2 linked regions of the Rhodoligotrophos defluvii genome follow. Each later gene encodes a partner of the first gene's protein in a complex. Links are inferred from orthologs where the notes say so. Each region holds a gene or a part of one and is shown in the gene's direction. Other genes may lie near its edges.

Region 1 (5,237 bases):
GGCCTGTTCGAGACCATGGCGGTGCATGAGGGCCGGGTGTTGCGGCTGGAGGCGCATCTTGCCCGTTTGCGCCAAGGGCTTGCGGCCCTGCGCCTGCCGCTGGCCTTGCCTGACCAAGATCTGGCAGACCGTATTCATGCCTTGGTGGCCGTCAATAACTTGCGCGAAGGCTCGCTCCGCCTCACGATAACCCGTGGCCAAGGTCCCCGCGGCCTCTTGCCGGCCGACCCGCCCCGGCCCGGCGTGATCATCACGGCCAGCCCCTGGGCAAGCCGGCCGACCGAGATTGCGGCGATCATCGCCCGCTCCACCCGCCGCAACGAGCACTCGCCCCTCTCGCGCGTGAAGGCGCTGGGCTATCTCGACAGCATCCTGGCGCTTATCGAGGCGCAGGAGCAGGGCGGGCAGGAAGCCATCCTGCTGAACAGTGCCGGGCTCGCCGCCTGCGCCTCCGCCGCGAACCTGTTCGTCATGCGTCAGGGTAAGCTGCTGACCCCGCCCGTGAGCGACGGCGTGCTGCCGGGCATCGTCAGGGGTGAGATCATCGCGCGCCACGGAGGACAGGAACGCTCGCTTGACCCCGCCGACCTCGCCGCAGCCGACGAGATCATCCTGAGCAACAGCCTCGGCCTGCGCTCGGTGGTGAGGCTCGATGAAAAGCCGATCGGAGCCGGCGCCGCGGGGCCTGTTGCACGGCAACTCGCCGCGGCTATCCCCTTCCCTGGCCATTCACGCCATTGCCGCGCTTGACGCGGCAATCCAGGGCCAAGCGGAACGCCCTTGCCGTGGCGGTTTTGGAGAAAGATAAGCTATTTCCGTCATTGCCGCGCTCGACGCGGCAATCCAGGGCCAAGCGGAACGCCCTTGCCGTGGCGGTTTTGGAGAAAGATCAGCTATTTCCGTCATTGCCGCGCTCGACGCGGCAATCCAGGGCCAAGCGGAACGCCCTTGCCGTGGCGGTTTTGGAGAAAGATCAGCTATTTCCGTCATTGCCGCGCTTGACGCGGCAATCCAGGGCCAAAGGGGAAGACAGAGCCACAGGCCCGGTCAAGCCGACATGACAAGCCTGAGGGCTTGAATCAGCAACTTACGATCACCCCAGCCCGATCGGCTCGCGCGAGGTGGCGACGCGCGGGTCGATCCCGGCCTTGCGCAAGGTGCGTTCCAGCAGCTGCTCGTAGATCGGCCGCCCTCCGGCCCAATGGGCGAACAGGTTCGCGGTCACGGCCGTGATCATCACCGGCAGCAGCAAGGTGTAGGAGCCGGTCAGCTCGATCGCCAGCGCCACGCCCACGATCGGCGCCCGCACGCTCGCGGTGAACAGCCCGCCCATGGCCGCCACCGCGAAGGCTGTCGGCGCAATGGCGAAATCCGATCCGAGCCCATTGGCCAGCCCGCCGAAAGCAAGGCCCACGCATGTGGCCAGCGTCAGGATCGGCGCGAAGATGCCGCCCGGCACGCCGGTAGAATAGCTGGTGACGGTGGTGAGGAACCGCAGCAGCGCCAGCCCGAGCAGAACCCAGAACCCCGGATTGTGGCTTGCTAGTTCCTCGATCACCGCCTCGCCGCCCCCAACCGCCCAGGGCGCCAGCACGAACAGCATGCCGATCATGAGCCCGATCACCGCCGGATAGGCATAAGGCAGGCGCTTCTCGCAGGCGGCCGCGAAATCCGACGCCGCAAGCAGGCCGGCATTGAGCGCGACGCCAACCAGCCCGAGCAGCCCTCCCAGCACCAGGAAGCCGGGCAGGCTCCACAGCGGCACCGCGTGCACCATGATGTCGAGGTCCGGCGCCGGGCTGGTCAAATTTTGCAGCACCACGGCCGACAGGCAGGACGCGACGATCACGCCCATATAGGTGCGGAACGTGTAGGGAAACTGCCGGTGCGTCTCCTCGATCACGAACAGCACCGCCGCCAGCGGCGCATTGAACGCGCAGGCAAGGCCGGCGGCGGCGCCCGCGGCAAGCAGTCCGCGACGCTCGAAATCGATGATGCGCGACCATTCGGCAAGCGCTGCCGCAACCGAGGCGCCGATATGTATGGTCGGTCCTTCGCGGCCCAGCACCAGCCCTGAGGAAATCGACAGTAACCCGGCAAGGAACTTCACCGGCAGCACCCGGCGCCAGTGCACCTCGCGCAAGCCTTCGAGCGCGCCCTCCAATTCCTGCACGCCACTGCCGCCTGCTTCCGGCGCATAGCGCTTCACCAGAAACACGCACAGCACCGTAATCGCCATCGTGACCAGCGCTGCCGATACCACCAGCCATGGCCCGCCGACGACCGTGCCCAGCCACTGTGGCCACTGGATCAGCCAATCGATGCCCAAATGAAACACGGTGCCGAGCACGCCGACCACCAGTCCCACCAGCGCCGCCAGTCCCATATACTTGGCTTGGCCACGTCGCTGCTGTTGCTCGGTCTCCTCCACCGGTCCCCGCATCCTCAATGCTGCACATCTGCAGGGGACCTATCATCCGCGACTCGCGGGATCAACGGGTCGAATCATCCGCAAGCGGTGCTATATAGGCTGCATGACCTCTTCTCTGGATACAGACCGATGACGCCGCGCCCCATGGACCTCTCGGATTTCGACGACGAGGTGCCGCCGCCATCGGCTGGCGGCATCGCCGCGCGGGCCATGGCGCGGCCCATGGGCGATGCGCCCTATTTGACCGCCCTCAACCCCGAGCAGCGTGAGGCGGTGGAAGCGCTCGACGGTCCGGTTCTGGTTCTGGCCGGCGCCGGCACCGGCAAAACCCGGGTGCTCACTACCCGCCTTGCCCATATCCTGGCCACCGGCCGTGCCTTTCCCGGCCAGATCCTGGCGGTGACCTTCACCAACAAGGCAGCCCGCGAGATGAAGGACCGCATCGGCCTGCTCATTGGCGGCGTGGTCGAAGGCATGCAGTGGCTCGGCACCTTCCACTCCATCGGCGTCAAGGTCTTGAGGCGGCATGCCGAGCTCGTGGGCCTGCGCCCAGACTTCTCGATCCTGGACACCGACGATCAGATCCGGCTGCTCAAGCAGGTGATCGCCGCCGCCGACATTGACGAGAAGCGCTGGCCGGCCCGTCACCTCGCCAGCCTCATCGACAGCTGGAAGAACCGTGGGCTCACCCCCGACCGGGTGCCGGCGGGCGAATCCCACGCCTATGCCAATGGCCGCGGTGCTGAGCTCTATGGCGACTACCAGGCGCGCATGAAGGTGTTGAACGCCTGCGACTTCGGCGACCTGCTGCTGGAGCCCCTGCGCCTGTTCCAGGACAATCACGAGGTGCTGCAGTCCTTTCAGCGCAAGTTCAAATACATGCTGGTGGACGAATACCAGGACACAAACGTCGCCCAGTATCTCTGGCTGAGGCTCTTGGCCCAGGGGCACAGGAACATCTGCTGCGTGGGCGATGACGACCAGTCGATCTATGGCTGGCGCGGGGCGGAGGTGGATAACATCCTGCGCTTCGAGAAGGACTTTCCGGGCGCCAAGGTCATCCGGCTGGAGCGCAACTACCGCTCCACGCCCCACATCCTCGCCGCCGCCTCGGCCCTCATCGCCCATAACGAAGGCCGGCTCGGCAAGACCCTGCACACCGACGTCGCCACTGGTGAGAAGGTGGTGGTGCGCGGCCACTGGGATGCGGAGGAGGAAGCCCGCGCCATCGGCGAAGACATCGAGGCGGCCCATGCTCGCGGCCAGTCCTATAACGAAATGGCCATCCTGGTGCGTGCGTCCTTCCAGATGCGCGAATTCGAGGACCGCTTCATCACCTTAGGGCTCCCCTACAAGGTGGTGGGCGGCCCGCGTTTCTATGAGCGGCAGGAGATCCGCGACGCGCTCGCCTATCTCAAGGTGACGGCCCAGCCCGACAACGACCTCGCCTTCGAGCGCATCGTGAACGTCCCCAAGCGGGGCATCGGCGATTCCAGCGTCAAGAAGGTGCATGAAGTGGCCCGCGCGCAAGGAACGTCGCTGTTCCGCGCGGCCGAGATGATGGTCGACACCGACGAGCTGCCCGCCAAGGCGCGGACGGCCTTGAAGCAGCTCATCCAGAGCTTCCGCCGCTGGTGCTCCCTGCTCGACGGCATGCCCCATACCGACCTGGCCGAGATGGTGCTGGATGAGTCCGGCTATACCGAGATGTGGCAGAACGACCGCAGCCCCGAGGCGCCCGGGCGGCTGGAAAATCTGAAGGAGCTGGTGCGCTCCATGGGCGAGTTCGAGACCATGAACGGCTTCCTCGAGCACATCGCCCTGGTGATGGACGCCGACAACCAGGCCTCCGACGACAAGGTCAGCATCATGACCCTGCACTCGGCCAAGGGGCTGGAATTCGACACCGTATTCCTGCCGGGCTGGGAGGAAGGGCTTTTCCCCCATCAGCGCTCGCTGGACGAGAACGGCCGCGCCGGCCTGGAGGAGGAACGGCGCCTCGCCTATGTCGGCATCACCCGGGCGCGCAAGTTCTGCACCATCTCCTTCGCCCAGAACCGGCGCGTGCACGCCCTATGGCAAAGCGCCCTACCCTCGCGTTTCGTCGACGAGCTGCCGGAGGACGATGTCGAGATCGAGCGCTCCTCCTCGAATTACAGTTCGTATGGCCGCGGCTGGGCCTTCGGCGAGAGTCGGTTCGACACCATGAATCCCTACCAGACCGACTATGCGACCCCCGGCTGGAAGCGGGCCCGCCAGGCCTATGACAGCGGCCAGTCCGTGCGCTCCGCCCCCCATTTCATTGAAGGCGAGCTTGTCGCCCGCGAGGATGCGGACGCCGTGCGTTTCAGCCGCGGCGAGCGCGTGCTGCATGGCAAATTCGGCGAGGGCACCGTCACCGGCGTCGACGGCAACAAGCTGACCATCGACTTCGACGAGGCCGGGGAAAAACGGGTGCTGGCGAGCTTCGTCGAGCGGGTCTAGTCAAGCCGGCCCATGACGGTTTTTCAGTGATCGTCATCACCGGCCTTGAGCCGGTGATCCAGGGCCACAAGGGAAGGCCAGTGCCCTGCGGGGTGGCTACTACCAGCGCACCAGCGCCGCCCCCCAGGTGAAGCCGCCGCCCATGGCCTCCATCAGCACCAGGTCGCCCCGGCGGATGCGCCCGTCCTTCACGGCCACGTCCAGCGCCAGCGGTATGGAGGCGGCCGAGGTGTTGCCGTGCACATCCACGGTGAGCACCACCTTGCTTTCGGGAATGCCGAACCGCTTGGCGGTGCTGTCGAGAATGCGCTTGTTGGCCTGG
Region 2 (3,718 bases), on another replicon or contig:
TGCCGCGTGAAGCCGTTGATATCCCTCGCAAAACCGTCATGCCCCGGCGCGACCGGGGCATCCAGGGCCACACGGCGCGAATTCCCTTGCGGCCCCTGGATTGCCGCGTCAAGCGCGGCAATGACGAGAGGGGTGCGTATTAAGCTCATCGCCATGCTCGACCGCGCATAGGCGCCGAGCCGGGTCATGACGAATGATGTTCCGCTGTCAGATCAGTAGCGCTCTGCAAGCGGAACGGTACGATCTGCCGGGCGATCGGGTGACGGCTTCACGGCCGCACCCGTTCACCCTATATTCCCGCCATGCCACGTTCCCGCGGATTCTCCGAAGCCCCTGCCCGCCCGATCACGGGCACCTCGCTCGATGCGCTCGCCTCGATGCGGCCGCAGATGCCGCAGCATCTTGCGATGTTCATGCCGCATCGGCCGGAGCGGCCGGAGAAATCGGAAGGTGGCATCCGCTTCCGGCTGGCCTCCGATTATCAGCCGGCCGGCGATCAGCCCACGGCCATCGCCGAACTCGTCAGCGGCATCAATACCGCCGAGCGCGACCAGGTGCTGCTCGGGGTCACCGGCTCCGGCAAGACCTTCACCATGGCCAAGGTGATCGAGGCCACCCAGCGCCCGGCCCTGGTGCTCGCCCCCAACAAGACGCTCGCCGCCCAGCTCTATGGCGAATTCAAGAGCTTCTTTCCGGACAACGCGGTCGAGTACTTCGTTTCCTATTACGACTATTACATGCCGGAAGCCTATGTGCCGCGCACCGACACCTATATCGAGAAGGAAAGCTCCATCAACGAGCAGATCGACCGGATGCGCCACGCCGCGACCCGCGCCCTGCTCGAGCGGGACGATGTGATCATCGTCGCCTCCGTCTCCTGCATCTACGGCATCGGCTCGGTCGAGACCTATTCGGCCATGACCTTCGCCCTGTCGCGCGGCGAACGCATCGAGCAGCGCCGCCTGCTCGCCGATCTCGTGGCGCTCCAGTACAAGCGCAGCGATGCCGCCTTCCAGCGCGGCACCTTTCGGGTGCGCGGCGACACCATCGAGATCTTCCCGGCCCACTATGAGGATCGCGCCTGGCGCCTGTCCCTGTTCGGCGACGAGATCGAGCAGATCACCGAGTTCGATCCCTTGACCGGCCAGAAGACCGCCGAGCTGCAGACCGTGAAGGTTTACGCCAACTCGCATTACGTGACGCCGAAGCCCACGCTGCAGCAGGCCGTGCGGCTCATCAAGGAAGACCTGCGCAGGCGGCTGGAGGAGTTCCACGCGGCCGGCCGCATCCTCGAAGCCCAGCGGCTGGAGCAGCGCACCTTGTTCGACATGGAGATGATGGAGGCGACCGGCTCCTGCGCCGGCATCGAGAACTATTCCCGCTACCTCACCGGCCGCAAGCCGGGCGAGCCGCCGCCGACCCTGTTCGAATATCTCCCCGACAACGCCATCGTCTTCATCGACGAGAGCCACGTTACGGTGCCCCAGATCGGTGCCATGTTCCGTGGCGACTTCAACCGCAAGGCGACCCTTGCCGAGTTCGGCTTCCGCCTGCCCTCGGCCATCGACAACCGGCCGCTGCGCTTCGAGGAATGGGATGCCATGCGGCCGCAGACCATCTATGTCTCGGCCACGCCGGGGTCTTGGGAAATGGCGCGCACCGGCGGCGTCTTCGCCGAGCAGGTGATCCGGCCCACCGGCCTGGTCGATCCGCCCGTGGAGATCCGCCCTGTCGCCACCCAGGTCGACGACCTCATCGCCGAGGTGCGCGAAGTGGCCGCGCGTGGCTATCGCGCCCTGGTCACGGTGCTCACCAAGCGCATGGCCGAGGATCTCACCGAATATATGCATGAGCAGGGCATCCGCGTGCGCTACATGCATTCGGATATCGACACCCTGGAGCGCATCGAGATCATCCGCGACCTCAGGCTGGGCGCCTTCGACGTGCTGGTCGGCATCAACCTCTTGCGCGAGGGGCTCGACATTCCGGAATGCGCGCTGGTCGCCATTCTGGACGCGGATAAGGAGGGCTTCCTACGCTCGGAAACCTCCCTCATCCAGACCATCGGCCGCGCCGCGCGCAATGTGGATGGCCGCGTGATCCTTTATGCCGACAGCGTCACCGGCTCCATGGAGCGGGCGCTGGCCGAGACCAACCGCCGCCGCGAGAAGCAGCTGGCCTACAATGCCGAGCACGGCATCACCCCGGAATCGGTCCGTGCCCGCATCTCCGATATTCTGGCCTCGGTCTATGAGCAGGATCACGTGACCGTCGGCACCGGCTTTGCCGAGACGGCGGCCACCTTCGGCCATAACCTCGAAGCGGTGATCGCCGACATGGAGAAGCGCATGCGCGAGGCGGCCGCCAATCTCGAATTCGAGGAGGCCGCCCGGCTGCGCGACGAGGTCAAGCGCCTGCGCGCCACCGAATTGGCGGTGCTGGAAGACCCAAGCGTGCGGCAAAGCCAGCTGGAGGACACCGCCGGCCGTCATGGCGAAGGCAAGACCGGCGGGACGAAGGCCCGCCGCTCGCCCTCCCCCGGCACGGGGGAGGGCCGGGGTGGGGGCGCCCTACCCTACCGCCAGGTCCGCGAATATGGCGACGAAGCCGCCCACCTGCCGCGCGATGCCAAGGGCCGCCCGATCCTGCCCTCGGGCAAGGTCCTGCCCAATCTCGACGAGGTCGGCCTGGGCTCGGACCGCGCCACGCCCCACGGCCGGAGCGACGCGCTCCCGGAGAAGCCGGAGAAGCTCGCCACCACCGTCCGCCCCGGCGGCCGCCGAACCTCGGGCCGCTCCAGCGGAGGCAAGCCGGGCACGCGCACCTATGGCGGCCCGAGGCGCTGACGCGGCTGGAACCCAGTGCAAGCCCCATCGTTCTCCGCACAATCACTATTCATTTGCGAACGGAGAACGCTAATGTCTCCAGACGATAACAACCCGTCTCACCACACGCGCAAGATGAAGCAGCGCCTGGAAGAGACCATTACCCACCTGCGCGAGGATATCGACAAGGTCGACGACCCCCAGTTCAAGGCCATGTTCGAAACCTCCGCCGAAGTGCTCGGCGGCATCTGCAAGGCCTTCGAGCACTATGAGCAGAAATCCGAACGCGCCTGGCAGCCATGATTCCGTCTGCCGTGTGGCCCCTGGATACCCAGCTCAAGCCCGGCAAGACGGCAACGATCCCCGCCCCCTCGTCATCACCGGGCTTGACCCGGTGATCCAGGACCCCAGAGGAAAGCCCATCCCGTGTGGCCCCTGGATGCCTGGCTCAAGGCCGGCAACAGGGTGGCGGAACGGATGCGTCTGCATGCCCGGATGCGGCTGGGGCCGTGCCGCTTACCCCTTCAACTCCCCCAGCAGCCCCTCAACGAAATCCGCCAGAGCCGGCTGGCGGGTGCGGCGGACGCGTTCTGCCGCCAGGATTGCCTTGAGGCTGTCGAACGCCGCCTGAACGTCGCTGTTGATGATTACGTAGTCATAGTCGGTCCAGTGGGCGAGCTCGATCGGCGTATTGGCCAGTCGCCGCGCGATCACGTCGGAGGCGTCCTCCGCGCGCCGCTCCAGCCGTGCCTTCAGCTCGGCGATCGAAGGCGGCAGCACGAAGACGGAAACCACATCATCGCGCGAGGCGTCGTAGAGCTGCAGCGTGCCCTGCCAGTCGATGTCGAACAGCACGTCCTGCCCGCGCTCCAGTGCCTGCTCCACCGGCTCGC

Evidence for each region. The genes of interacting proteins can lie anywhere in the genome.
Region 2: the proteins of E4P09_RS09470 (region 1) and uvrB are in contact, whole or in part, in a crystal structure (PDB 7EGT), measured with the Thermus thermophilus proteins. The link is inferred for Rhodoligotrophos defluvii from one-to-one orthologs. Residues at the interface, in WP_096412145.1 of Thermus thermophilus: His654, Arg656, Phe657, Gln666, Asp668, Glu669, Lys680, Arg681, Leu682, Ser683, Lys685, Tyr686, Ala687; in WP_096411307.1 of Thermus thermophilus: Glu23, Leu25, Arg26, Asp27, Gly28, Glu29, Arg30, Phe31, Arg55, Glu326, Asp327, Phe328, Glu379, Ser382, Gln383, His398, Gly400, Arg401.

The regions. Positions count from the first base shown.
Region 1 is NZ_SZZM01000002.1:66,900-72,136, forward strand. What follows is about bases 2,236-5,237. They hold E4P09_RS09470 (ATP-dependent helicase), read left to right. Parts: upstream 2,236-2,560; coding sequence 2,561-4,915; downstream 4,916-5,237. Other genes in these bases: clcA (H(+)/Cl(-) exchange transporter ClcA), read right to left, coding at 2,236-2,443; E4P09_RS09475 (beta-ketoacyl-ACP synthase III), read right to left, coding at 5,015-5,237. Outside these bases: E4P09_RS09460 (aminotransferase class IV), read left to right, coding at 1-750; more of clcA, read right to left, coding at 1,094-2,235. UniProt on the Escherichia coli protein: A helicase with DNA-dependent ATPase activity. Unwinds DNA duplexes with 3'-5' polarity. Translocates on single-stranded DNA with 3'-5' polarity. Initiates unwinding more efficiently from a nicked substrate than double-stranded DNA.
Region 2 is NZ_SZZM01000009.1:69,083-72,800, forward strand. The notes cover bases 1-3,074. They hold uvrB (excinuclease ABC subunit UvrB), read left to right. Parts: upstream 1-302; coding sequence 303-2,846; downstream 2,847-3,074. Other genes in these bases: E4P09_RS25120 (hypothetical protein), read left to right, coding at 2,919-3,074. Outside these bases: more of E4P09_RS25120, read left to right, coding at 3,075-3,128; gmk (guanylate kinase), read right to left, coding at 3,342-3,718. UniProt on the Escherichia coli protein: The UvrABC repair system catalyzes the recognition and processing of DNA lesions. A damage recognition complex composed of 2 UvrA and 2 UvrB subunits scans DNA for abnormalities.